One region of the Pseudoalteromonas sp. A757 genome, then DNA from elsewhere that is predicted to be linked to it. Evidence: predicted binding sites of a transcription regulator. Region 1 holds the regulator's gene; the other holds the start of a gene.
The links. The regulator MetJ, encoded in region 1, represses methionine synthesis genes. The targets are predictions, from matches to a motif close to TAGACGTCTAGACGTCTA.
Positions count from the first base shown of each region.

Region 1 (15,084 bases):
ACCACTCGACGAAGCTTCTACGTATGGAATCTCTGTACCTTGCTCTATACGCGCTTTTTTCTGGTTAGCCGTAGTAATGCTTGGCGTCGCGATTATCTCACCCTTGTTCTCTTGCTCCAGTGCTGACAGCTCAAGATCGATCAACGTACCATCCGCCAATTTGGCAATGTGCATACCAATACTACCAGCAGGAACCCCTTTCACGCCTAGATTAACGTTTAAGCGGTTTTCCAAAGACGGGATATTGCCATTGGACAAAGCATCTGCGCCTTCCAGCGTACCAGATATAGCATCACTCCCTTGCTGGTCGTTAAAGCCCCAGCGGACACCTAAGTCTTCTTGCACGGTATCATCCACAGTAACCATGCGCGACTCAATACGCACCTGTTTTACTGGCACATCTAAGGTTTCAACCATCCGGCGCACACTTTCAATACTGCGCGAGGTGTCTTTAATTAGTAATGTATTGGTACGTTTATCAACGGAAACACTACCGCGATGGCTAATAATAGAATTAATATCGGTTTTGAGTAAGTCAGCAAACTCTTCCGCTTTTGCGTAATTAAGCTGAATATACTCGCTATATAATGGCTCCAGCTCTTCCACCTGCTGGCGCGCTTGTAACTCTTTGGCTTCTCGCGCTGCCAGTTCTTCTGAAGGTGCAACCATCAAAATAGAACCATCCATACGCTTATCTAGGCCTTTCACACGTAAAACAACATCAAGAGCCTGATCCCAAGGTACACCGTCTAAACGCAGAGTAATATTGCCAGACACCGTGTCACTCGTTACTAGGTTAAAGTTGTTTGTATCGGCGATGATCTGTAATACGGAACGAATTGGAATATCTTGAAAGTTCAACGTGATTGGCTGGCCTTTATACTCCTTTTTATCGCCAAAGGTTTTATTGCCTTCATCCTTTTCGATAGTCAGCGTAAAGATGTTATCAAGCTGCTGATAGGTAAACTTGAACGCCGCATTTGGCTCAATCACGATGCGGCTTTTATTTTCTTCTTTAAAGGTCTCAATACGAGATACCACAGTACCAAAGTCTAACACATCAAGTTCGTATAGCAGGTCTTCTGCAATATCAATATGGTGGAAATCTGCAATGATTTTGCCACCGCGTTCTTGAACATCGATAGCCGCTTGGTTGTGCTCTAGGAATGCAAGGACCTTAGCCTCGCCTCTCTCTCCGCGACGAAAATCAATGGCTTGGATTTGATTGATAAATGCTGTGACTTTTTGACTTTGATCTTGTTCAGAGACAATCGGCTTGTTAGACACATCCACTATCACAAGGTTATTCTTAACCTCAGTTTTATATAGCTTGAGCTCATCCATATTTATGGAAACGGCAAAGCCACCATCTCTGAGTTCACTGGTAATGCCTTGAATACCCGCTTTGTTAATGCTCAATGCTTTTAAGCTTTCTTCAAATTCGGCCTGCTGGAAAAACAATTCAATACTGGCACTTTCGCCAACCACACGAACTTTCGGCTCTGTATTGAGTTTTTCATCAAACACCAGCTGCAACTGAGTCTCCCCTGTCGGCACTGGGTTATAGCGAATGTCATACAACATAGGAATGGCATGCGCAATTGACGAGAGGCCAACTAAAGCAACACCGAGCACGGAACGCCAAATTGTTCGAGTGCTTTTAATGGTTGATTTTAGAACGTTATTATTAGTATTCACTCGTGCCACCTTGTTCCGCTTCTAACATTTCCAATTTTGTTAGCCTTTCTTTCCAACATCCCGTTCCATCTGGGATCAATTCTAATAATTCTAAATGATCAGCTTGTACACTCAGAACTTTGCCGTGATACAAGCCCATATATTCGCCACGTTTTACACGATATAGTCCCTGCGTCGCCGCTTCGATTAGTGCCCAACGGCCGTCCGACTTGGCAATAATGCCTTTCATACGTAGGTTATCCAACGGAAACTTCTCTAATGGGTAACGATCTCTGTCTGGATCTGGATGTAAGCAGTTTTTAATTTGAACTAATTTATTTTCAATCACTTCAGGCTGCGGCGCAACGAAAGGACTACGTAACTCCGAAGCGCTATATTTAAACGGCTCATAATTTTGCATCTCAGGGATAGGCTCGATTTTAGGCGTTGAGCTCGCCTTTACCTGATCAATAAATTCTTTTTGTTCTGCCGTGCTATCATTACAACCTGAGATGAACATCAATGTGGTCACGCCGAGCATTAGTCGGATCATTTCTGACCTCCTTGCTCATAGCGATAAGTTTTTGCCACAACACTAAATACCAGCTCACCGTTTCCTGCATTTTCGATTCTAAAATCATGTAGGCTGACTATTCGAGGTAACTCAGATACTTTACTTACAAACTGACCAAATTCATGATATTTGCCAATTACCTCTAATTTAATCGGCAATTCGGTATAAAACTCTTTTCGCACCTCTGGCATCCAGCCAATTTTTAGGAAGGTTAATCCACTTGAAGTACCAACGTACGTCAAATCATCAAGTAGACCAGGCGTTTCATTGGAGCTTGGTAATCGTCTCAATAGCTCAGTGAATTGCGCTTCCATATTAATCATTTGCTGTTTGTATAGCTCAAGATTGTTTGCTCTTGAATACTTGATTCGGTAACTCGTTCTTAATTCCTGCTCTTTTTTAACCGCTTGATCGTAGCGCTCAATGGAACTTGAAACCATCAGGTTATAACCCAGTATCATCATCAACAAAACAACGAGAACGGAACATAAAACTTTTACTGGAAATGGCCATTGGCCGATGTTGTCAAGTTCCAGCTCATTCCAATCTATTTCTTTTAAACTGTTTAAGTCAAAATTCATGCACTATGCCTCCGCCCTATTTCGCTTTATCGGCTAAGTGGATGTCTTCATGAGACTTAACATAAAAATGCATCGTAAAATCACTCAGTAATTTTGAGCTTTGCTCACCGGCAACTATGCCTTGGATCACTGGTCGCTCTAATAAGTAAGAAGATTCAACTTGTCGTAACATCTGCGATAAGCGGTTGTTTGATTCACTTCGGCCAATGACTTTGATCATATTGTCTTTTCGTTCAAGACTAGTGAGGTAAACTCCAGCCGGAACCACTCGCGCTATTTCATCGATAATTTGTGTACCGAGGCTACGATTTAGTTGTAATTCTTCTATGAGCCGGATCCGACGTTGTAAATTTTCTTTTTGCTTATTAAGGTCGTTAATCGCGATTATCCGGGAATCTAGTTGAGAGATCTCACTTTCGAGATAGCGATTTTTAATTTCTTGTCCGGTTTTTAAGCCGTCATAAAAACTACCAAGTATGTACATTATCAATAGGCAGGCCGCGATGATAACCGCAATGATAGTCAAAAAGATTTGTTGCGACGCTTGCCTTTGCTGCTCGCGCCAAGGAAGCAAATTTATATGTGGCATGATGAGAAGCTCCTTAATGCCAAGCCTGTAGCTAAGGCGAACTGCGCTTTATGTTTTTGCAGCACATGCCTATCCACCTTTGGTGCAATCTCCATGTCAGCAAACGGATCGGCCACTATTGTATGGATCCCAAGCTCATCAATGAGCAGTTTATCTAAGCCATCAACTAAAGCTGTTCCACCCGTCAACACAATGTAGTCAATATGATCTTTACCACTGGTCGTCATAAACATTTGCACCGCTCGGCGAATTTGCTGCAGCATAGAAGTTTGGAAAGGAGCCAAGACTTCAAAGGTATAGTTTGGCGGCAAATCACCCGTCGTTTTAGCCAGTTCCGCTTCGTCGTAAGTTTTGTTGTAATAAGCAACGATACTATTGGTATATTGCTCACCACCAAAGACTTGATCACGGGTGTAAATCGCTTTCCCAGATTGAATAACGCTTATCAGCGTAAGCACTGCACCAATATCTATCATTGCTACGATTTTATCGAAGGCATCGTTGGGTAGCTCAGGATAAATAACGTCCATGGCTCTACTCAGTGCATAGTTCTCTACATCGACAACTTTCGCTTTGAAGCCAGCTTCTTCCAATGCACCTACTCGAGCCTGCACACTCTCGGTGCGAGCCGCTGAGAGCAGTACATTCATTTTTGATGGATCAGCTTCATTTACTCCAATTTTTTCAAAATCTAGGCTAACTTCATCTAATGGGTAAGGGATAAGGCTATCTGCTTCAATAGCTATCTGAGACTCGAGTTCAGCATCAGTTAATGACACATCCATAAAGATCACTTTTGTAATCACGGTCTGACCGGATACGGCAACTGCTGCATATTGCGTGAGCTTTGGAATGCGCCGCTTCATTTTAGTTATCGCGTTGCCGATCGCTTCAATGTCTTGAATGGCCCTTTCATTTACAGCTCCTTTCGGAATAGGCTCAATCGCAACGGCTTCTACACGGTAGCTGGAACTTGTCTTCGACAGCAGCACCGCTTTGACACAATGAGAACCGATATCGATCCCTATCATCAGAGGTGCTTGTTTTTTTAGTAGTTGGCTCAGCATGTGAAGCGCCCGTTTCCTTTTAAGACTGTGTACCATAAAAATTTAGCACACAAAAATATTAATCGTTTTTTAATCAAGATATACTAGCAGTGTCTACCTGTAATTGGGAGTCTAACTAGGGATAATTCCGTGAAATTATTGAAAAGATTTTTACAATTCGTTTTTGTTTGTACCCTCTTAGGCGTGTTGACACTTATCAGTCTTTATTATTATGTCAAATCTGACATACCAAGTGTAGAGGTTTTGAAAGATGTTCAGCTACAAACACCCATGCAAGTCTTTACACGAGACGGGAAACTCATCAACCAGTTTGGTGAAAAGCGCAGGATCCCTGTACGTTTGCAGGATGTTCCACTTCCCATGCGAAAGGCATTCTTAGCAACAGAAGATAACCGTTTTTATGATCATTTCGGTGTAGACCCGATAGGTATCGTCCGCTCCGCTTTAGTGCTCATCACTACAGGGCAAAAAAAGCAGGGAGCGAGTACGCTCACCATGCAACTTGCCAGAAACTTTTTCTTAACAAGAGAGAAAGCCTATATTCGTAAAGTAAAAGAAATCTTTATTGCACTGCACATAGAGCAGCTATTAACGAAAGATGAAATCTTTGAACTTTACTTAAACAAAATTGAACTGGGTAATCGCGCCTTTGGTATCGGTGCCGCAGCACAAGTCTACTACGGTCGCTCACTGTCAGAATTAACTTTAGCAGAAATGGCAATGATTGCAGGTCTGCCAAAAGCGCCCTCTGCGCTGAACCCAATTCGTAATCCTGAGCGCGCACAGCTGCGCCGTAATGTTGTGCTCGGACGAATGCTTGCAGAAAAGTATATTACCCGCGCAGAATATGATGAGGCAACTCAAGCTCCCATCACAGCTAAATTCCATGGTGCCGAAATCGAGCTGTATGCACCTTATATTTCCGAAATGGTTCGTGCCTATATGGTCGAACGCTACGGTACTGATAAAGCTTATAACTCAGGCATGAAAGTTTACACTAGTGTGGAATCTGACATGCAACAGGCTGCTCAGCATGCATTAGTTGATAATTTACATGCCTACGATATGCGTCACGGCTTTAGAGGCGCAGAAGAAACCTATTGGCATGCTGAAACGGAATCGCCGCTAAGCCATGAAGGCATTATTACTCGCCTTAAAAAGGTCAATGAAATTGGACCGTTAAAAGCCGCTGTCGTGCTAAGCATTACAGAAAAAACCGCTGACCTACTTTTAAAAACCGGTGAACAAATTACATTGGAATGGTCAGGCTTAAGTTGGGCCAGACAATACATCAGTGAGACGCGTCAAAGCTTACCACCAAAAACAACCGCAGATATCCTCGCGCCAGGTATGCAAGTGTTTATCCGTAAACAAGACGACGGTTGGATGTTAAGTCAGTTGCCGCAGGCATCCAGTGCCCTCGTCTCACTTGACCCGCAGGATGGGCGTGTAAAGGCGATTGTGGGTGGCTACAGTTTTGAGCTTAGTCAATACAATCGTGCTACCCAAGCTAAGCGTCAGGTGGGTTCAAACATCAAACCCTTTATTTATTCATCCGCATTAGAAAATGGCTATACCCTAGCCACCATTCTTAATGATGCCCCGATTAATCATTGGGACAGAAGCGTTGGCGTGGCTTGGCGTCCGAAGAATAGCCCTGAAGTGTATAACGGCCCAATCCGTATTCGCCGAGCGCTCGCACAATCGAAAAACGTGGTATCGGTTCGTTTGATCAAAGGCGTTGGCATAAATAAGGCCGCTGATCATTTGCTTAAATTTGGTTTCCAAGACGCAGATATTAACCGTAGTGAATCATTAGCACTCGGTAGTGCCGCATTAACTCCTCTTGAAATGGCACGCGGCATGGCCACTTTTGCCAATGGCGGTCACCTCATTGAGCCGTACTTTATCGATAGAATTACCGACTCATTTGGTACCGAGCTGGGTTCGGCAGAGCCGTTATTAGTCTGCGACGAGCAGCAGCTGGAAGAACAACCTGAGCGCTGTGCACCGCAAGTGATTTCGGAGCAAAACGCATTTCTGATTGCCGATGCACTTCACAGTGCTATCTGGGGTGGCGGTAGCTGGAAACACGACACGGGCTGGAGCGGCACAGGCTGGCGTGGTCAATGGTTAAAACGTCGTGACCTTGCTGGAAAAACGGGTACCACCAACGACTCTGTAGATACTTGGTTTACGGGCTTTAACCGCAACGTCCTCACCACAGTTTGGGTTGGCTTTGACGATGCGAGTAAATCCTTGGGTCGTGCGGCCTACAACGCTAACCTTGGTGATAATCAACTTGTTGGCGCAGAAGCCGGGGCAATTTCAGCACAACCTGCTTGGATAGACTTTATGCGTGAGGCACTTAAAGATCAGCCTTTGGCCCCGATAGAGCCGCCTCCAGGGCTTATTTCAACTCGGATTGACTTAAAGACAGGACTTTTGTCTCGTAAGAACGACTACACATCTCGGTTTGAGTATTTCGAGCAAGGTACAGCCCCGACCAAATACGTATTAGATACGGATAGCAGCACACCGTTTGACGATACCGCGCCGCTACCGACTCACGAAGAGTTATTCTAAAATAGAAATGCCGATACAGATGTATCGGCATTTTTGTCTTATACCAGTTGTATTATATTTATTTTCTTAATAGAGCTATTTTAGATTTTGCGTTAGCCAGAATAAATCAGAATGTATTCCCGCCGCTGTCACTTCTTTACCTGCTCCTGGGCCTTGGATCACCAGTGGATTTTGTTCATACCATTTAGTGTGGATCACAAAAATATTATCACCCGGTGTTAAGTTCGCGATTGCCGAGCCGTTTGGTACCTGTGCAATGCCTACTTTTGCAGACACTTTGCCATTGCTTGCAATTTCAAGCGCACCTGTATATCGAAGCGCAGCGTCATTCGCAGTGGCCTTTGCATAGTGTGTCGCATAAAAGTCATCGAGTTGCTGGCGATTTTCTAAAAACGTTTGCCATGTACCCACACTCAAGGACTCAGGCATTAATGCCTCTAATTCAATATCGTCAAGCTCAAGTTCAATGCCTAACTCTCGTGCTAAGATCAAAAGCTTACGCTGCATATCTCGGCCAGATAGATCTTCTCTCGGATCAGGCTCAGTAAAACCAAGTTCTTGCGCCCCAAGCACTAGCTCAGAAAATGCTTCAGAACCATCATAGCGACTACAAAGCCAAGATAAAGTGCCGGAAAAGACGCCTTCAATTCTCACTACTTCATCACCACTATTTTGCAGATCAGCCAATGCAAAGTTAATGGGAAGACCTGCGCCAACACTGGTGTTGTAACGCCATAACAGGTTACGCTCTTGTAACTGCTGACGCAGCTTTGAGTACCAACCTTGTTGTGCCGTGCCGGCATATTTATTGGCGCTGATCAAATGGCAGTCATGTTCAACAAACTGTGGATACAACTCGCTGAAGCGCTCGCTCGCAGTAATATCGACCACCACTTTATGCTCGTAATCTAGCTCTTTAATACGAGTGAATAGCTCTGCTTCATTGTATTCAATAGCCTCATTTTGCCACTGCTGTTGCCATGATGCTAAATTCAACCCGCTTGGACAGAACAACATTTGCTTAGAACGCAGTAAGCCAACCAACTTAAGATCAAAGTGCTCACTCAGCTTAGCGACTTGGTTTTTGCATTGTTCGATAAACACTTCACCCACATTGCCAACACCCGCCACAATCACAGCAAGCTCTCTGCCTTTATTGACCAAACGCTCATGCAATATAGCAAGTAGATCACTATCAATTGCTTGATCGGTTAACACTAAGCTGTAATGACGCTCTTGCAGTACAAAACGGGTGACAATCGCATGTTCATCCAATAGCTCCAGAGCCTGCTGATGTAACCCAGCAACATCCTGACTTGGGGCAACAATAGCAAAGCCTTGTACTTGCGACTCAATAATATTGGCTCGCGAATCCAGCGCTTTGATCACAACATGGCTAAACTCAGATGGCACCAGTAAGTGTGCCTCTCCACCTTTAACAAAATGATGAATGCTATGCTGGATAAGCTGGCTTAGCTGTTTTACTTCACCACTTTTTAGCTGCTCGACGCGTAACAGGTCAAGTTGTCCAAAAGTGGTAATAAAGCGCTTCTCTTTGCTATAGCCTGCCTTTACTATCTCAGTGCCAAGTGCATCGGCATCAAAGCTGCTACGAACTTGTAGTTTTATATCGGTATCTTTAAGTGGAGACAGCGTTTTTGCATGTAATACCGGATTACCTAATCGTGCGAGTAATTCAGCTTGGCCACGGCATACCTTAGTGTATTTTATGGCATTGGCGACTTTACGTGGATCAGTGCTGAATACACCAGTTGTATCCGTCCAAATTGATACTTGAGCCGCATCAAGATAACTTGCCAACAAAGTTGCGCTATAGTCACTGCCATTCCGGCCTAAAGTCACCGTTTCCCCTTGTGCATTTGCAGCAATAAAACCGGTAACGATATAGATAGCGTGATCATCAATAGCGCGATAGCACGCTTCTTTGTTATGGGCGTGGAGTAACACTCCCTCTTGTTGTACAAATAACGTACGAGCGTCGATAGCTTTGGCTTCAACACCCTGAGAGCTTAGGTAGTTTGCTAATATACGAGCCGACCATAGCTCTCCATGTGCAAGTAAACTCGCGTAGTGAAGCTGTTGTTCTTCTCGCCCTGAAGCGATTGCTTGCAGCTCATTGACAAGCTGTTTGAGTAACACACTGTGTTGTTCACCTACAAACAAGGCATCAATTAATTCACGTTGATGATTTTCAACTTGTAATAAAACATCGTTGAATGCGCGAACATCTTGCTGCTCAAAGCTTTGCCATAATTTCACTAGGGTATTCGTTGTTTTTCCTGCAGCAGAAACCACAACACTGTCACCTAGCTGACATTGCTCTAACACTATCTTGGCAACCGCCTGATAACGCTCTGGCGAGCTTAAACTCGAACCACCAAACTTATGTACTACTTTTGCCATTTACTCACCACAACGCTACTGTATGCGCAGGCGTTAATTTGAATGACTTAGCATCATCACTCGCCTGACTTTCATCAATACATGCAAATCCTGACTCCAGATCTGCAATGAGATCCTGTGCATCTTCAATGCCCACAGAAATACGAATTAACGTATCGCCCACTCCCGCTTCTAAACGTGCTTGCGGCTCCATTCCTGCGTGTGTCATCGTCGCTGGATGGCAAATTAGACTCTCAACCCCACCTAAAGATTCAGCCAATGAAAAGTGCGTTAGAGACGTTAAGAACTTCGCTGATGTTTGCAGATCGCCTTTGATATCAAAGCTCACCATACCACCAAAGCCGAGCTGTTGTTTTTTCGCAAGTTCGTGTTGAGGATGCGATTCAAGGCCAGGGTAATAAACTTGGCTAACATACGGCGACTTTTCTAAATACTCCGCAATCAGCTGAGCATTTTCTTGATGCTGGCGTAAACGCACGTTTAAGGTGCGCAGTCCACGTAGAGTAAGGTAACTATCAAAAGGTGCACCTGTAATACCGATATTATTCGCCCACCAAGCTAACTCATCACCCAACTCCTGTGTACGCGCGATCACCGCGCCCCCCACGACATCAGAATGACCATTGATATATTTAGTGGTTGAATGCACGACGACATCCACGCCAAAAGCAATAGGGTTTTGTAATGCAGGAGACAAGAAGGTGTTGTCAGCGGCAACCAAAGCCCCTATGGAGCGCGCTGCGTTTACGACAGCTTCTATATCCGTGAGCCTTAATATGGGGTTACTGGGTGTTTCAATCCAAACTAATTTAGGTTTGATCTGCTGCAGCTGTGCAAGACTTTCTGGTTGCGTAAGATCCAAGACGGCTAATTTGAGCAATCCACGCTTTGCAAGCGATGTAAACAAGCGATAGCTACCACCATAACAGTCATGTGGAATAACCAGCGTATCGTCATGGTTAAGCAGTTGCGTTACTAGGTGAACGGCAGCCATGCCAGTCGCGGTAATAATGCCACGAGCACCGCCTTCAAGTTCGGTAAGTGCCTGTGCCAGCACATCACGATTAAAGTTACCACTGCGGCCATAATCGTAGTCGCGTTTGGTATCAAAATCGGCAAAAGAATAGGTGGTAGAAAGGTAAAGCGGTGGTACTACTGCTCCATGTGCTTTATCAGCTTCTATACCGTGACGCACTGCAACCGTCGATTTGTTAACTTGACTCATAAGGTCACCTAGATAGTTGGATGTTTAGACGTCTAAAAGGTTAGAGCAACAGAAACTAGAAGTCAAAACATTTATACCGCTAAATGGCTAAATAACTAGTATTTGACTATCTTTTTTAAACCGATAAAATTTCGCCACTCTAGGCGTTGCTAATACGACTGAGTTATTGAAAACTATGGCAGAGATTCTTCTATCTCGCTATGGCGGATTAGTTTATTCATCTATTTGGGTTTAGGATTTATCTTTAATTCGTAAAGTTATCCCTATATTCATGCGGTTGGTGAATAATGTAGACCAGAACCCAGTCATATTGGCATTGATGTAACTGAGGCAAGTACACAATTATGGCAAAATGGAACGGTGAGTATATTCACCCATATGCAGAACACGGTAAGAAAGCAGAGCAAGTAAAAAAGATCACGGTGAGCATACCTCTGAATGTACTCAAAGTGCTAACTGATGAGCGTACACGTCGCCAAGTGAATAACTTACGTCATGCCACGAACAGTGAGCTTTTATGTGAGGCGTTTCTACATGCCTTCACAGGTCAGCCACTGCCGAGCGATGAAGACTTGAGAAAAGATAATCCAGAGCGTATTCCGTTAGAAGTAAGACAAATAATGGAAGAACGAGGCTTGGAGATCCCAGAAATAAACGAAGAGTGATAAAAACTCTTTCGCGCTGGAATACAGACACAAAAAAAGCCTCGACCGAGGCTTTTTTCATTTGGATAATACCATTGGTATTATTCCATATATCCAGCTGGCATGTCGATTTGTGCCACGCCTGATTCAATTGCAGCTGCCGCTACCGCTTTTGCAATACGAGGTAACAAACGTGGGTCCATTGGTTTTGGAATAATATACTCAGAACCAAACTCAAGGCTATCCACGTCAGCCGCTTTTAACACTTCAGCAGGCACAGGCTCTTTAGCAATCGTTCTAATTGCTTCAACCGCTGCAATCTTCATCTCGTCATTGATAGCAGTTGCACGTACATCAAGCGCACCACGGAAGATAAACGGGAAACACAGCACGTTATTTACTTGGTTTGGATAGTCCGAGCGACCAGTCGCCATGATCAAATCATTACGTGCACCGTGTGCAACTTCAGGGCTGATCTCTGGATCTGGGTTAGAACAAGCAAATACCACAGGCTTGTCAGCCATTAACTTTAGATCTTCAGCAGAAAGTAAATCTGGGCCAGAAACACCAACAAATACGTCCGCATCTGCAATCACGTCTTGTAACGTACGCTTATCCGTGTTGTTTGCAAACAGCTCTTTGTATTCATTTAGGTCATCACGGCGAGTGTGGATCACGCCTTTTCTGTCCAGCATGTAGATGTGCTCACGTTGAGCGCCGCACTTGATCAATAATTCCATACAAGCAATAGCGGCTGCACCCGCGCCAAGACACACAATAATCGCATCGTGAATATCTTTACCTTGGATTTCCAACGCATTCAGCATACCCGCAGCGGTTACAATTGCAGTCCCGTGCTGATCATCATGGAATACAGGAACGTCACAACGCTCGATTAGCGCGCGCTCAATCTCAAAGCACTCTGGCGCTTTAATATCTTCAAGGTTAATACCGCCAAACGTGTCTGCGATATTTGCCACCGTATTGATGAAGTCTTCGGTGGTATTGTGCTTAACTTCAATATCGATTGAATCAAGGCCCGCAAAACGCTTAAATAATAGCGCCTTACCTTCCATGACAGGCTTTGACGCCAAAGGACCTAAGTTACCCAAGCCAAGAATCGCCGTACCATTACTGATCACCGCAACCATATTTCCTTTACCCGTGTAACGGTATGCATTCGCCGGATCAGCCGCGATTTCACGTACTGGCTCTGCAACACCAGGGCTGTATGCAAGTGCTAAGTCTTTTACGGTCTCGGCAGGTTTAGTAAGTTCAACACTGATTTTACCTGGAACGGGCTTCTCGTGATAATCTAGAGCTTGTTGACGAAAATCTGTCATGGCGCGATATTTTCCTACGAAGTTAATGTGAGAGTGTGGTAAACGTTCGCATTCTGAATGTTGGCAACCTATCAGGCAGGTTAGAGCAACACACAGTGCGATTAACTATATGAGCGACGACATTCAACCACTCAACAAGCCTATGTGCTTTGCTGTCGTGGTATGTCAATAGGACATATAGTTAATCGACCGTATTCACACAATACCGAGTTTTACTCATTATTCAAGTAAAATCAGGTCTATCCACTAGCACGGTATTTTCTATACTTTTCCGAGAAGATAAGCTCAATTTTAAGAAATATTTCACAAATAAAATGGCTAAAACTTAAAAAATAAAACCCTAAAACGAACTCGAAATGTAGAAAATTAGCACAAATGTACACCAATTATAAAAACTATAAGAAAATAACAACTTAATTAATTTTAACGTCAAGATACCTACTTTTAATCGCAATATAGTGACTTTATTTTATATGGGGTGCTCATACCTGATACTATTTACTATATGAGCTTTGATTATTTTCACAACTTAAGTTCGTAAATGTTCAGTATTTATCTACTAAATAGAGTTTTTACTCTACTCAAGAGATCAGTAAAGTTTTGCTGCCAAACTGGCAAGTTTTTTATTTTAGAAGAATAAAAGGCACAATGAGACGGGAAGACTGACAATCTGTCTGTTGACGCAGAATAGGATGTATAAATCGGGAAAGTATTTTCAAACAGGCACAAAAAAAGCACCCTAAGGTGCTTCTTTCGACTAGACCAACAAGATTACTTCTTGCTGCTAAGTGCACCGAAACGCTTGTTAAAGCGATCTACTCGGCCACCTGTGTCAAGGATCTTCTGCTTACCAGTGTAGAACGGGTGACATGCAGAACATACGTCTAGGTGAATATCTTTACATAGCGTTGAACGAGTTTCGAACTTGTTACCGCAAGAGCACGATGCAGTGATCGTCTCGTAATTAGGGTGAATACCTTCTTTCATAGCAACCTCTAGTTAAGGCCGTATCGCTCTCCAAACCCGAAGTCTGGCACCATACGTAGTTATACAAAAATGTGGACGCGTATTTTAGTGCTTAACTGAACAATCTACAAGCAATATTTCAGAGTTTTTTATCACCGCCTCTGAGTACGTTTTCAATTCGTACCGCCTTAGGTATATACTTCGTCACTGCGCTCACTTTATGGAATTGTAATACATGCTCATTCTTGAAGTAGCTTTAAAGCTGCCACTGCACCGAACATTCGACTATTTGCTAGCACCAACCATGCAAGTTGAAGCAGGAATGAGAGTCACCGTCAATTTTGCCAACCGTCGCTGCACAGCGATTGCGCTTGCTAAAAAAGACGACACCGATGTACCAAAAGAAAAACTCAAGCAAATTATTGAGGTGTTGGACGAGCATCCTGTCTTTAATCAAGCACAACTTAGCTTTTTACACTTTGTCTCCCAGTATTACTGTCATCCAATTGGCGATACCTTATTCACAGCACTACCGGCAGTACTCAGAGATGGTGGAAGCCCAGACAAAACTCAGATCCCTATCGTCAGATTAACGGAAAAAGGGCAGAAACTACCAACACTGCGAGCCAAAAAGCAACAAGCACTGCTTTCTCAATTATATGAAGGTGGTGCAATAAAGTTAAGTGAACTCAAAGCGCTCGGGTTTGCTAGCCAAACAATTAAAGCATTGGAAGAAAAAGCGCTTATCTCACAATCTATTGAGCATGATAGTGATTGGTCGCAAAACGAATTACAGCTAGGCGAAAAGCCACGCCTAAACGACCAGCAAGCGACTATTTGTAGCGCCGTTAATGCACAAGTCGGTTACCGTACCTTTTTAATCGAAGGTGTAACAGGAAGTGGTAAAACCGAAGTCTACTTACAGAGCCTTGAAAACATAATAAAAGCGGGTAAACAAGCACTGATCTTGGTGCCTGAAATTGGGCTCACACCACAAACGGTCAACCGCTTCAAAAAACGCTTTAATAACCTGCCCATTGATTTATGGCATTCAAACCTAACCGATAACGAACGCCTACATACTTGGCGTCGCGCCGAAAAGGGTCTGAGCGCTTTGGTCATCGGTACTCGCTCGGCCATTTTTTTGCCATTTCAAAATCTCGGCATGATCATCGTTGACGAAGAGCACGACAACTCGTTCAAACAGCAAGAAGGCCTGCGCTATCACGCCAGAGATCTCGCTGCATTTCGAGCGCATCAGGCACACTGCCCCTTGCTTTTGGGAACAGCAACACCGGCATTAGAAACATTACACAAAGCCATTACCAACAAATATCAACTCGTCACATTGAGTAAACGAGCGCAGACCCAGCACGATAACCAATTTCACCTTGTAGACATGAAAGGT
Region 1 is NZ_QNQN01000074.1:667,915-682,998, forward strand. It holds gene DRB05_RS22445 (type IV pilus secretin PilQ family protein) at 1-1,698, opposite strand, end outside; gene DRB05_RS22450 (pilus assembly protein PilP) at 1,688-2,230, opposite strand; gene DRB05_RS22455 (type 4a pilus biogenesis protein PilO) at 2,227-2,832, opposite strand; gene DRB05_RS22460 (PilN domain-containing protein) at 2,849-3,421, opposite strand; gene DRB05_RS22465 (pilus assembly protein PilM) at 3,409-4,488, opposite strand; gene DRB05_RS22470 (PBP1A family penicillin-binding protein) at 4,618-7,074, shown strand; gene metL (bifunctional aspartate kinase/homoserine dehydrogenase II) at 7,150-9,498, opposite strand; gene metB (cystathionine gamma-synthase) at 9,503-10,723, opposite strand; gene metJ (met regulon transcriptional regulator MetJ) at 11,068-11,388, shown strand; gene DRB05_RS22490 (malic enzyme-like NAD(P)-binding protein) at 11,469-12,710, opposite strand; gene rpmE (50S ribosomal protein L31) at 13,482-13,697, opposite strand; gene priA (primosomal protein N') at 13,912-15,084, shown strand, end outside.

Region 2 (15,084 bases), on a different contig from region 1:
AGCCATACGTACGGCATTACGTGCGTATTCCATAAACATTAGGAATGTCGCACCGTAAGGGATAAAACCTCTGTGCAATGCAATACCATTCATGATGGCAGACATACCAAACTCGCGCACACCGTAGAAGATATAGTTACCCGCAGCATCTTCTGCCGTTAAGCCTTTAGATTGATCCCAAAGTGTCAAGTTAGAACCCGCAAGGTCAGCAGAGCCACCCATAAACTCAGGTAGAATTGGACCATAGGCATTCAATGCATTTTGTGATGCTTTACGTGTTGCAGGGTTTGCAGGATTCGCTTGAAGCTCTGCAATATACGCTTCAGTTTTCTCTGACCAATCTGCTGGAAGTTCGCCTTTCATGCGACGCTCAAATTCAGCAGCAAGCTCAGGATAATGCATTTGGTATTCAGTGAACTTAATCAACCAGTCACTTTGTTGATTTTGACCACGTGCTGTTGCGTCCCATTTAGCGTACACATCTTCTGGTATTTCAAATGCACCGTGTTCCCAACCAAGGAATTCACGAGCAGCTTTGATTTCATCCTCGCCCAGTGGTGCACCGTGACAATCATGGCTACCTGATTTATTTGGTGAACCATAACCAATAACCGTTTTACAACAAATAAGCGTTGGCTTGTCAGACTCTGCTTGCGCCGCTTCGATTGCAGCTTTAATCGCATCGCTATCGTGGCCATCAACACCGGCGATAACATGCCAGCCATAAGACTCAAAGCGTTTTGGTGTATCGTCGCTAAACCAACCTTCAACTTCACCGTCGATTGAAATGCCGTTGTCATCCCAAAATGCAATCAGTTTGCCAAGACCAAGCGTACCCGCAAGTGAACAAGCTTCGTGTGAGATACCTTCCATCAAACAGCCATCACCTAAGAATGTATAGGTATAGTGGTTAACGATGTCGTAATCTTCACGGTTAAACTGTGCAGCCAATGCTTTTTCAGCAATCGCCATACCTACCGCATTAGTAATACCCTGACCTAATGGGCCTGTAGTCGTTTCAATACCTGGCGCGTAACCATATTCTGGGTGGCCTGGTGTTTTTGAATGTAGCTGACGAAAGTTTTTGATGTCATCAATTGATAAGTCATAACCCGACAAATGCAACAATGAATAAATTAACATTGAGCCGTGACCGTTTGACAATACAAAGCGATCTCTGTCGAACCACTCAGGGTTACTTGGGTTGTGCTTTAAAAAATCGCGCCAAAGTACTTCTGCGATGTCCGCCATGCCCATCGGGGCTCCTGGGTGGCCAGACTTGGCCTTTTGTACAGCGTCCATGGAAAGAACGCGAATTGCATTAGCAAGTTCTTTGCGAGATGGCATGAATTCTCCTACCTTTAAATGTGTTTCGCGGGGTTTGAGCCCATTCTTACTTATTTATATGGCTAACTGCAACGGCAAAGGCCATAAAAAAACGGGTACAGACAGACTTTTTCCGACCAATAAAAAAGTTTGCACAATTTTGGACGTCTAGGCGTAAAATAACTAGTCAATGCCTAGGTTTTTTGGTTAGAATACGCCCCTTAATTTTTCGCGCTGTCCCTGATGTTTGTGAAGCGCAATATTTGTGAGCATAAATACAATGGCTAAACATTTATTTACTTCTGAATCTGTTTCTGAGGGCCATCCAGATAAAATCGCCGATCAGATCTCTGATGCGGTTCTAGATGCCATCCTTGAGCAAGATCCAAAAGCACGTGTTGCGTGTGAAACTTACGTTAAAACCGGTATGGTTATGGTTGGTGGTGAAATCACGACTAGCGCTTGGGTTGATATCGAGGAATTAACTCGTAAGACCGTGCGTGAAATTGGTTACACGCATTCTGACATGGGCTTTGACGCTGATTCATGTGCAATCCTAAATACCATTGGTAAGCAATCACCTGATATTAACCAAGGTGTTGACCGTACTCGCCCAGAAGAGCAAGGTGCTGGTGACCAAGGTCTAATGTTTGGTTACGCGTGTAACGAAACCGACGTACTGATGCCTGCTCCAATCACATACTCACACCGTTTAGTTCAGCGCCAAGCGCAAGTTCGTAAAGACGGCACACTACCTTGGTTACGCCCAGACGCTAAGTCTCAGGTAACATTCGCGTACGAAAACGGTAAAGCTGTAGGTATCGACGCAGTTGTATTATCTACACAGCACTGTGATTCTGTTTCACAAGCAGACCTTGTAGAAGCTGTGATGGAAACTATCATCAAGCCTACATTACCTGCAGAGCTTATCACTGAAGCAACTAAGTTCTTCATCAACCCAACTGGCCGTTTCGTTATCGGTGGCCCTATGGGTGACTGTGGTCTAACAGGTCGTAAAATCATCGTAGATACATACGGCGGTATGGCACGTCACGGTGGTGGTGCATTCTCTGGTAAAGATCCATCAAAAGTTGACCGTTCTGCAGCGTACGCAGCACGTTACGTTGCGAAGAACATTGTTGCCGCTGGCCTTGCTGACAAGTGTGAGATCCAAGTGTCTTACGCAATCGGTGTTGCTGAGCCAACCTCTATCAGCGTAGAAACTTTCGGTACAGCTAAGCTTGATGAGTCGCGTTTAATCGAACTTATCCGCGCGCACTTCGACTTACGCCCTTACGGTCTAATCACTATGCTAGACCTTGAGCGTCCAATTTATCAGCCTACTGCTGCTTACGGCCACTTTGGTCGTGAAGAGTTCCCTTGGGAAGCAACAGATAAAGCTGACGCACTGCGTGCAGCTGCAGGCCTATAATCCCCTGCTGCAAAAAGTAAAAAAGGCGCCTAGTGCGCCTTTTTTAATGCCTACGGTTAATCCTCTACCCGATAAATACTTCGTCGACATCATCTTTCAAGTTTTGATACTCATCTTCATGCAAATTAAGCTCAATCATCACCTTATCTTTAAATAAATACCAATCCGCTGCGCTTCTAAAGTGTTTTGCTTCAAAACACAGGTTTTCAGCCAGTTTAAGTGCCGCAAAGGTTTGCACATATTGCGCATTTTTTTGCTCTTCAAGATAGCTTACGTCATGGTGACGCAAAATCATCTGACATATTTCTTTGGGTAAGTGCCAAGATGTCGCAAGAAAGTAACCTATTACTGTATGTGGCACTGGATATTTTTGCTGCTCATAATAAATCAGTGTTTGCTCAGGTCGCTCTATGGACTGTTTTATTACCTCAGCGTAATCAGGGTATTTTACGGCCATTGCAGGGATCCCGGCATCATGAAACAGTCCGAGCAACTGTAAATTCTCCATCGGTAATGATGACTTTAAGTGATGTCCAACTACCATTGCAGCTTTTGAAATATCAGCAGCGTTATCCCAAAATTGCTGCAGTGAAATACAGCATTTGGACTGCTCAAACGCGTTTTTCAGCAAATATCCTGTCACGAGCTGCGTAATACAGGTAACGCCCAAAAACATCACAGCTTGTTTAATGTCTGTAATAGTGCGGGCAAGGCCATACGCTGGTGAATTAATCACCTTTAACACCGCAGCTGATGCACCAACATCTGCTGCAATAATATCCGCAACAGCAAATAACTCAGGTTCTGGTTTTGATAATTCATTTTGTAAGGCTTGTAATATTTCAGGCTTAGCAGGTAAGTTAAACCCGCCGCGCAGATCATTCAGCACTTTATCGTCAATATCGATCATTGGGCTACCTCTGAATTGATAAATCCAAGTTTAGTTCATCGCCTGATATTTGCAGTATTGAAGTTAAAATACTCGAGTGAATAAGCTATCATCGAGATTAAGTATTAAATAACAAAGTGTATTTAAATGTCGAATGGTAGCTTAGCACCGTTTTTACTGGCGTTAAAAAGTGCGAACATCGAAAAAATAAAAGCCGTGTACACAGACGCTCCCAAAGACGAGCAGATTGAAGTCCTAAAGTTTCTTTTCAAAAGCGCACAGAGTGACGATGCACGCTATGGCCACTATCAAGATATAGCGAGTATTTGCTTACAAGCTGCGCGCTTTCCAGAAGCGATGATAGCTGCGATTAACTCCTTAGAAAAGTTTGCCTTTTTCTCACCCCCTTTGATCCAAGCTGAGCAAATCAACAACCTCAACCAGCAAGGGAATAACATACTGCACATTCTTTTATCGCAAATCGCAGCGAAAGATAACGGCCTCAACTACCTCAGAACCTTATTACACTTTGAAAGTAAAGAACTACTACAAAACGCACTTAGTCAAAGAAATGCAAAAAAGTTAACACCTCTCGAATGCTACTTAGCTTTTAATAGCCATACTACCCCGCTTAGCATTCAAGAATTAAGTGCGTTACTCGGCTTGATAGAAATCGAACGACGACATATAAGCGTTGTAGAACTCCACAACGCTAAAATGATTGAGTCACATCTCATACAACAAAATCGATTCAGCGAGTATAAACAATTTCTGTTAGCTACTTACTACCAAGGCAATACAGGATGAGTTTTCCCAAACTTTGGATTAAGAGGCTGGCAAACTGGTGATGTATTCACTTGCCGTCATACGGTGATAAGTGACTTGCTCGTAAAGTAAGTGCGCAGGGTTTGGGTCAACCACTTCAATTGGAATAGCTTTGTGCCTTGCTATTTCCAAGGCCATTTGAGTGATATTGACACTAAAGGAAGTACCTATAAAAATCATGCGATCCGCGGCATACATTCGTGACTGTGCTTCGCTAATACGATACAGATCGGTGTAGTATTCGTCGAATAGCAATACATAGGGTTTAAGTGACACGCCTTTTTCTGGGCCTCGCTGCGCGATCTTGAAAAGTGCTAACAGCGACTCAGCTAATCGACTTTCGTCCACCTCATCCCAAGGGGCAGTAAAGCACTCCGTGGGCTCACCTTGGGTATGAAAGGGAGTCACCTGATCAACACGGCCATGGATCGCAATAAAATGATTATTTCCCGCTTTACCATCTAAACCGTCGATATTTTGCGTGATCACATTTTTATCACTAAGCCATTGATGAACTTGATTGGGGCCGTGATTACGATAAGTCACAAAACGATGGTAATACCATTTTAAGAATTCCGCCGGTTGTGATTTATACATTGCGCGCGTAGCCATTTCTTGAGGAGTGTAGTTAGCCGAACCTATCGTCCAAAATCCATCCTCTCCCCGGAAAGTCGGAATACCACTTTCAGCACTTACACCAGCACCTGTGATATATAACGTTTGCGACATAATACGCCCTCAATCCACGTAAGTTCGACTCACGATAACGTAAAGTAAACACCCACAGCGAGTAATACAAGTATGCCCACAAGCCCAAACATTGGCAGCTTACTGACTGACTCGGGTTTTTTGAGTGCATTATTCGTGACTGCGGCTTCATTCTCAGAAGGTTTATCATCTAGCACTCCCCCTGCGGGGTTAGTTGATTGAGGCAAAGACTGCTTTGAGGTCTGAGCTTCTGTCGTTCCCTCAAAGGCCGTACATGGGATCTGCCATTGATACCCTTTTCTCGAAAAGGTTTTGATAGCATCATCCCCAAATAAAGCGCGTAAATGCCCGATATTTTGAAATACGACCTGATCCGTTACTTTTCTATCTGGCCATACCTTTTCTAAAATATCTTCTTTACTGTGAATGGTTTGAGGAGCAGTTAAAAATAGCTCCAATATCTGAGCTGGCTTTTGTTTTAGATTTAGCTTTCTATCATCTTTATAAAGCTTGAGTTCTTTGCTATCAAACAAAAAATCCTTAAAAGCAAATTTCATTTCCCTAGTTCCCAACTTGGTCTTAAATACTATAATAATTATTGTTTTTTTCGAATTTACTACGACATAGCATTGCATTTATAACGAAACATGCCACGAAAATACAGGCTAATGTTACATCGGTTTACAAACTATTGATAAAATCGGCCCTTAGTATAGAGCGATCGTTCAGAAAATCACTACCTAATCCTTAGAATAATTCGAATAGACTCAAAACCTAAGCGTATATAAACTGCGTTTCTCGTAATTGTAGGACTGACGCATGTTACTAGCTTTCATCTATTCCATCGTGTTGATTAAAACCTCATTACTGGGTTTAGGAAGCGTGAGTATTTTGCTCTCAGTAGTCTTTACCGTCGCGTTACACCTCAACCTCCCAGCGCTACCTGTCAATGCAAAAAGTAAATTTATAAAATCCTTTAGGTTTGCGCTCTTCGCACACCTGCTCGGGTATTTGCTGTTATTGAGTAAACTTTTGTTTATTGCTGGCTGGCAAGATGTGCCTATGTTCATTGCAAGTCATTTGGTCATGCATCACATATGGAGTGGGCTTATTGCTGCAATTTTAACATTTTTCACCATAATGAAATATCAAATATTCATTACGAAACCTAAGACACCAACAAGCACTTAGCAAGTGCAACTATTTAGATTTGTAAAATAAATAAAACCAAATTCGACGCCTTCTTACACTTTATGACAGCCCCCCAACAGACCTTGACACCCACCCTATTTATACTGTCTTCAAGTTAACCACAACGGACATTGATTATGAAACTTAAAGCGCTTTTATCTCTTGCATTACTCACAACAAGCTTATCGTCTTTTGCAGAGCAAAAGGACGAGACACACCGTGTCGGTTTAGACATTTCTGGCGGTGGCGCCTCTTATAAAAGCTCAAGCAAAGATGGTGATGGTGTAGGTCAAGCCTACCTGTATTACAACTATCACTTTACGCCAATTTTGGCGCTTGAATTAGGTTATAACAGCGGTGAAGACTTAGATGATTGGAAGTGTGAAGACGAAAACGATCGCAAATTTACCTGCACACAAAACAACAAAACTTTGTTTGGTCTTGGTGCTAATAACTTAGAATTTGATAACTTCGTCGTTGCGGCTAAAGGCTACTATCAAATTTCTGACAATAGCTATTTTTACGGTAAATTAGGGGCGAACTATTACGATTACGAAATCACTCGTGGCCGCACCAAATTAGTTACTGACGACGGTATCGGTTTTGTTGCTGAGGCCGGTTGGCAATATGACTGGGATAACGGTATAGCAGTTAACCTTGGCTACAAGTACCTTGATATGGGTGACTTGGATACATCAAACTTATCTCTTGGTGTCAGCTATCGCTTTTAATACCAGTTGTATTAAGTAAATGATCTATCTTGAAACGGGGAAATAGCTTTAGTAGCACCGCTCTCGCGTCCTGCTACCGCTAAGGTACCTATATCCATATAGGCAAGGCAAAAATTTTGCTATTTAGTTGTTCTAAATGAGAAATTTTTAACGAAGCTAATATGCTATTTCACCCTTCAAATTGATTAGAGAATTAATTCAATTGGTATAAAGCAACCTACCCAACCAATAAAAAAGCATGTGATGGCCACATGCTTTTTTATTCTTTAAAGCCGACGTTTTAGCCCTAAGCTTTAATCAAACGCTTTTGTAAGATCTGAACTTGATCTCGCGCTTGAGCTGCTTTTTCAAACTCAAGCTCTTTTGCAAACTTCATCATTTGTGCTTCAAGTCGGTCTATTTCTTTGGCGATCTCTTTCGCATCCATTGCAGGCATACCAGGTTTAAATTTGGCATCGATATCCACCACTTTGTCATCAGCCACTTCCTCACCGAGGTCCATCACATCCGTGATCTTCTTATTGAGCGCCGTTGGTGTAATGCCATTAGCCTCATTATACGCCTCTTGCTTTTCTCTACGTCTTTGCGTTTCATCTATCGCTTGGCGCATCGAGTTCGTTACTCTATCGCCGTACAAAATCGCTTTACCATTTAAGTGACGTGCCGCGCGGCCAATTGTCTGAATAAGAGAGCGCGTAGAACGTAAAAAGCCTTCTTTATCCGCATCAAGTATGGCAACCAATGAAACCTCAGGCATATCCAAGCCCTCTCGTAACAAGTTGATGCCGACTAGTACATCAAAAACACCTTTACGTAGGTCTCGAATGATCTCCATACGTTCAACGGTATCGATATCAGAGTGTAAGTAACGCACCTTAACATTATGATCGTTAAGATAATCGGTCAGATCTTCTGACATGCGTTTTGTTAGCGTAGTAACCAGCACACGCTCATTCACTTCAACCCGTTTGTAGATCTCAGAGAGCAAATCGTCAACTTGAGTTGCAACTGGACGCACCTCTACTTCTGGATCTAATAGCCCAGTTGGGCGGATCACTTGCTCGGCAACATCACCCGCTGATTTATTCAATTCATAATCACCGGGAGTCGCCGAAACATAAATGGTCTGTGGCGAAATCGCTTCGAACTCTTCAAACTTTAGTGGTCTATTATCCAGCGCAGACGGTAATCTAAAACCATATTCAACTAAGTTTTCTTTACGACTGCGGTCACCTTTATACATCGCCCCTACCTGCGAAACGGTAACGTGAGATTCGTCGATGATCATAAGCGCGTCATCCGGCAAATAATCTAACAAAGTTGGGGGTGGCTCGCCTGGTGCACGTCCCGATAAATATCGACTGTAATTCTCAATACCAGAGCAATAGCCAAGCTCTGTCATCATTTCAATATCGTATTGTGTACGTTGAGCAATGCGCTGCTCTTCGACTAAGCGACTTTTATCCAGTAATTGAGTGCGGCGCTCTTTGAGTTCGACCTTGATACGCTCAATGGCATCAAGGATCTTTTCTCTTGGCGTCACATAGTGAGTTTTTGGATAAATAGTCGCGCGAACGAGATGTTTTTCAATGGCACCCGTCAAGGGATCAAACAGGCTGATCCTCTCTATCTCATCGTCAAACATCTCGACTCGTACCGCGATGGTTTCTGACTCGGCAGGAAAAATATCAATAACTTCACCACGAACTCGATAAGTACCACGGCTAAAATCCATATCATTACGTGTGTACTGTAGCTCTGCCAAACGTCTTAACATGTCACGCTGATCGATAGTTTCACCGACTTTCAGTAACAGCATCATTTTCATGTAAGAGTCGGGATCGCCAAGGCCATAAATCGCTGAAACTGAGGCTACGATGATAGTGTCTCTGCGCTCAAGCAAGGCCTTGGTCGCAGATAGACGCATTTGCTCTATATGATCGTTGATAGAGGCGTCTTTCTCAATAAATGTGTCGCTAGCAACAACATAGGCTTCGGGTTGGTAATAGTCGTAATAAGAAACGAAATACTCAACCGCATTATGAGGAAAGAACTCTTTCATTTCGCCGTACAACTGTGCAGCCAGCGTTTTGTTATGCGCCATAATAATCGTCGGACGGTTGAGGTTATTAATGATGTTAGCCATGGTAAAGGTTTTACCCGTCCCGGTAGCCCCCAGCAAGGTTTGATGTGCAAGGCCTGATTCTAAGCCATCGCACAGCTGAGCAATCGCTGTTGGTTGATCTCCGCTTGGCTGAAACTCAGAAACTAGCTGAAACTTATCTTCCATTATGCCTCCTTTTGAACCTCACTTGCTGCAATTTCATTAATGACTTTCTTAAACCAATTGTAGGCAATGGCTGCAGTAAATAAATTTCCCAAAGCAGCGCCAGCAAATAATCCTGGCAATCCAGCCAACAGTGAGCCTAAATAAGCAATAGGTACATAGAATATGAACAACCGGATCACACTTAGAATGAGTGCATTCATCGGTTTATGCAACGCATTAAATGACGAATTGGTTAATATGATCACGCCTTGAAGACCGTATCCTAACGGCATGATATAAATAAATAGCTGTATGGTTTCAACAACAGCCGGCTCATTACCAAAAGTATGACTTATATAGTAAGCGCTCAATACCAGCAATAAGTAGACCGCAAATTGAAAACCAAGCACAAATTTAAGTGTTTGGGTATAGGCATCAGACACACGCTGATAGTGCTTTGCACCAAAGTTCTGGCTGACAAATGGCGGCAAGGTCATAGAAAGCGCTAAAACCACCAGACTTGCGATCGACTCAATACGACTGCCAACACCAAATGCGGCCACAGCTTCAGGTCCATAACTAGCTATAAGTGCTGTCATTACCGCCATTGCTAAAGGTGTCAGCATATTTGCACCAGCTGCAGGCAGGCCTATAGTGAGAATTTTTTTCGCCGCATTTGTGAAGCTGGTGTATTTTGCAGACAGTGAGATAAGACGCTTTTTAACTATCAGCAAATATAAAATGATAGTTACCCCAAGACTCCAAGACAACACACTGGCCACTGCAGCCCCTTTCACACCCATTGCATCAATAGGCCCAAATCCGAAGATTAATATCGGGTCCAGCACCGCATTGACTAATCCTCCGAGTCCCATGACTAAACTTGGCGTTTTGGTGTCACCACTGGCACGCAACACTGAATTACCAATCATCGGTGTTATCAATAAAATCGAGCCAATAAACCACACCGACATATAGTCGTGGATAAATGGCATAACCGCTTCACCTGCACCGAGGAGAATAAAGATCTCATCGACAAAAATAAAACCAAGAATAGAAAGTAATGAAACTAATATCGCAGAGATAATAATAGCCACTGCGGCATCAAATTTAGCTTCATCAAGCAAATTGCTACCCAAAGCCTTAGCGATAACGGCAGATGTTCCGATGCCTAGCCCAATGGCCAAGCTAATTACAGTAAAGGTAACAGGGAAAGTGAAACTGATCGCTGCGAGCGGCTCGGTGCCTAGCATACTAATAAAGAAAGTATCAACGAGATTAAACATCATCAGCGTGATCATCCCGAATATCATGGGGATCGTCATTCGCTTTAAAGTCGCCCCAATATCACCAAAAAGGATATCGTTGCCATTGGAATTTGACTTAGCTTGAGTCATAACAACCTATTTCTGATACTTTAAGCGGCTCATTGTATGCTATTCAAGATGTTGACGCTATGCGGGAAACGTCAAGAGTCGTGATAAAGTCTAAATTAGCAACAGTTACTTATAAAAAGCTGGTATTAAGTCATAGGATTAAGATTTAGTGTTAAAAATAACGATTCAGTAAGTTTTGACAAAAAAGTTACAATCCACCTCGCAAAGTAGCATGTTTTTTGCACAACCAAATTGGCCAAAAGTTCATAAAAGCTTCACACTGAATAACAAATAAACAAAAATACCCAACCAAACATAACCCATTGATATTAATAGATTTAAATATTTATCGAATTTTACTTGAAACGGCCGCAGCGCCCTATTTTCATAGTCTTGCAATACTTCTCAAATAATAATAAACAATGTTATCCACAGATTCCGTGGATAAGTCGCTCCAAGCCAGTAGAATAAAGGTTTTCAGCTTGGAGTAATTTTGATCAACGGTGCATTTAGTATGATCGTTCTTAAAACAACAACTGGATCAATTTAGATCTGTAGACTAACCTTGCTTCTGGAAGTAAAAATCTTCATATATTCCAAAATTAACCAGCCAAACATATCCATTTGTTTTAACTGGTCTTTTTATTAAGTTATTGATTTTCAATTTATTGATAGTAACTACTTACTGCTAGCCCCACTGCACTTAAGTCGAGATTATTAATACAACACTATTTATACTCAATGATCCCATCCAAGTGACAATTGCACTAATTTAAAGATCTTGAGAAAACATCATAAAATGAGCTGTTAAGGATACAATTCGAGCAAAACGTTCAAAAAATACATGAAACTAAAAAACCAACTGTACGAATACACAGTGAAGATTATATATGTTAATTTTATTCGTTTTAGCTTTGGTTCGACTCTCTTACTTGGTATCGCGAGCCACATTCACACAACAAGTAAATGTAAAATGCGCCGTTTTAACGCGATAAAATGCGTTGAACAAGCTAAAAAGCCAACAAATAGCGCATTAATTCATCGCTTAGTAGAGTTTTTTACGTTTCTGTGATTTTAGTGGTTGACACCTTGCAATGTCGTCATTAATATTTCGCCCCGTTGAGAGATACGCTTCCCCCTTAGCTCAGTTGGTTAGAGCGACGGACTGTTAATCCGCAGGTCCCCCGTTCGAGTCGGGGAGGGGGAGCCAATTCCACGAAAGCATTAGACTTTTTCAAGCATTTACACTACTCTACAAGCAATATTCTCACTGCACTTGCTCAAACAACAACCTGCTCTGTAATTTATCGCTCAGACGAAAATCAAACCGATGAATTTGATAAAGAATTTGGCAATGCACCCGATACTATGGAATAACCCTCTTTAAGAAGCGTACTATGGCTGGTTTTAAAAAACTTATCGTACTCCAAGTCACCTCTTGGCTATTATTCTCCTTGATTGGTAGCTTTTTTTTCGCAACAAGTTTTGACTCTGCAATAAATAAAGCGCAGCAAAGCGCACACACTATGGTAACAGAGTATATAAAAGACAAAAAAATCACTGAAGTGACCCCAGAACACATTCGCCAAGCACTAAATAGCGGAGATGTTTTCTCAACTTTTATTATAAGAGATTTTGACGGTCAAACCGTTTTACAAGTCAATACGCCAAGCAATCTTCCTTTTATCGCTGAAATTATTGAATCAAACATCAATGCTATTCGTCCTCAATTTGCTGTTAACGATAGCAAAGACATCAAAATCGAATTCTTGATCAATGCACAAAGCCAGGCGCAACTACTGCAACAAGCCCTACTATTGCTCATTATTATTTCTGCACTGGTCGCTTTTATTCCCGTCTTCTTTATGCAAGGCGTCTATAAGAAGCTTAACCGTAACGTCAGTATGACCGTCGCCAGTGCTGTAGATTCATACATCACACAAAACCAAGTCACCGACAACATTGAGTTTGATTTTAACGATGGCAAAGTAGCAGAACTTGGGCATGATTTAGTCCCCTCTTTTAAACGCTTAGCCAGCTTTTTAAAGTCAAAGCAAGAAGACATTAAAAATGCCGCCCACACTATTAAGCAAGAAGCGTATAAAGATGTGGTCACCGATCTTGGCAACCGCAATATGTTCGTTGAACACTACGAGCAATATATTGAGTCGTCTGCCAAAAAGGCATTTGGCTCACTGGCGATGATCCGTTGCTCTGAATTGCAAGTCATTAACCAAACCCGTGGCTATCAAAAAGGCGATGAATATATTAAGTCAGTATCGGATATCATCAAGCACGTCACCGGTACTTATGCAGGCAGCCAAGTGTTCCGTTTAAATAGCTCGGATTTTGCGGTGATCTTACCCAACGTGCCAAGTAAAGAAGCGGAAGAGTTTGGTGAAACTCTACAAGCGCGCTTCACTCAGTTCCAGCAAAACCAAGAACTATCATCGGTTGCAAACACTGGGATTGTGCCTTATGAGAACGGTAAACCACTTGGAGAGCTACTCTCAGTTGTTGATAATGCGATGAGTATGGCGCAGAGCAAACAAGCCAATGCTTGGCATATTCAACGTGAGTCTGACTTAGTGAATAATGTCAGTGCTGGATTTGGCAACCAAAACTGGCGTCGCGTGATCCGCGATGTGATCAGCAGCAAGCGTGTTAGTTTGATGATGCAAAATATCATGCCAATTGGTAAAAATTCTAAGGCCTATGCAGAGATCCAATCCCGCTTCAAAACCGAAGAGGGGCAAATGCTACCAACGGCCTCATTCCTTGCCATGGCTGAAAAGCTAGAAATGGCCATTGAGATTGATCAGTTGATCATAGACACCTCGCTAGAACTTATTAAAACGCGTAACTTTAACGAAAAGTATTTTGGGATCAACGTTACCGCATCGAGCGCTCATAACGATCAATTTGTGATCTGGTTAGAGCGTCGTTTGTTAAAAGAAACCAATCTAGCCTCTAAATTGGTATTTGAAGTTAGCGAGTTTGGCTTACAGCAAAATATTAAAGCCAGTAAGCGTTTTATTGATATGGTGCATCGTGCTGGCGCTCGTATCACCGTTGAGCGCTTTGGTGTGGGCTTAACATCGTTTAAGTTCTTTAGAGACCTAAAGCCTGACTATATCAAAATGGATGCAAGCTATACTCGTGGCCTTGAAGAAGACAAGAATAATCAATACTTTATGCGCTTGATGGTTGACCTTGCACACCGTATCGGTGTCAACGTATTTGCCGAAGGTATCGAGAGTCAAGAAGAGAAGCACATAGTCGAAACGCTCTGTTTGGATGGTGTACAAGGCTACTACATCGAAAAACCGAAAGAAATCTAGGTAACCTGAGCTCGGATAATTCAAGGCTTATCCGAGCTCAACAAAAACTCCAAGGGCAACTTGTTTGCCCTGCCCTATTCTCCAGCGTCATTGCGCTTACTTTCATACACTATCATTTGCCACACCTATTGCAATCTGTGTTACTATTGGCAGGAATTATCATTCAAATTTATCCATGCACTATAAGAAGTTCACAAAGATAGTCATGGAGATTATTTCGGCACTAACAACTAACCAGAGTTCAGTAAGATTAAAACATCTATCACATTGATTTTTATAAAATAAAATCAATAAACTGCTTAGTAAACGAGCTTTGAGTTAGGGTTATTTGCCAATAATTAAATGAAAGCTGCTAGCATGAGACCTTAAGCAAAAGCCTTACGAAATCAGAGACCATAACTCTGTTGATTGCAAAGTATGTTTTTTCATTTAGAAACACAGAGCGAAACGGTGCTATCGATTTAATTATACTGAAAAGTGCTTTTAGCAAAATTAAATCAAATCAAAATTTGCACCCAGTAAATTCTTTAATACAGTTAACTATCACCTCGATTTATCGGGAGTAGCCCGAATAAAGTGACTAAGTTATAGAGGCAGGAATGACCGAATACATTTTGTTGCTCATTGGCACAGTGCTGGTGAATAACTTCGTTTTAGTTCAGTTTTTGGGTTTATGCCCATTTATGGGGGTATCTGGAAAATTAGATACCGCAGTGGGAATGTCTTTAGCGACAACATTTGTTCTCACCCTAGCTTCAGTCACCAGCTATTTGGTCAATCAATATATCTTGTTGCCGCTTGACCTCACTTTTTTAAGAACGATGAGTTTTATTTTGGTTATCGCAGTGGTTGTGCAATTTACTGAAATGGTGGTGCGTAAAACCAGCCCAACCTTGTATCGGTTGCTGGGAATTTTCTTGCCTTTAATTACAACTAATTGTGCAGTACTAGGTGTTGCATTACTTAATATTAAGAAAGACCATACCTTTTTAGAGT
Region 2 is NZ_QNQN01000066.1:81,313-96,396, forward strand. It holds gene tkt (transketolase) at 1-1,347, opposite strand, end outside; gene metK (methionine adenosyltransferase) at 1,607-2,758, shown strand; gene DRB05_RS09575 (HDOD domain-containing protein) at 2,823-3,668, opposite strand; gene DRB05_RS09580 (hypothetical protein) at 3,795-4,454, shown strand; gene DRB05_RS09585 (Sir2 family NAD-dependent protein deacetylase) at 4,473-5,201, opposite strand; gene DRB05_RS09590 (winged helix-turn-helix domain-containing protein) at 5,231-5,737, opposite strand; gene DRB05_RS09600 (porin family protein) at 6,509-7,102, shown strand; gene uvrB (excinuclease ABC subunit UvrB) at 7,389-9,392, opposite strand; gene DRB05_RS09610 (MATE family efflux transporter) at 9,392-10,768, opposite strand; tRNA gene DRB05_RS09615 (tRNA-Asn) at 11,881-11,957, shown strand; gene DRB05_RS09620 (GGDEF domain-containing protein) at 12,145-14,088, shown strand; gene rsxA (electron transport complex subunit RsxA) at 14,688-15,084, shown strand, end outside.
Region 2: metK (methionine adenosyltransferase) is a predicted target of MetJ. The motif match lies at 1,488-1,505, and genes of this name have one in related genera.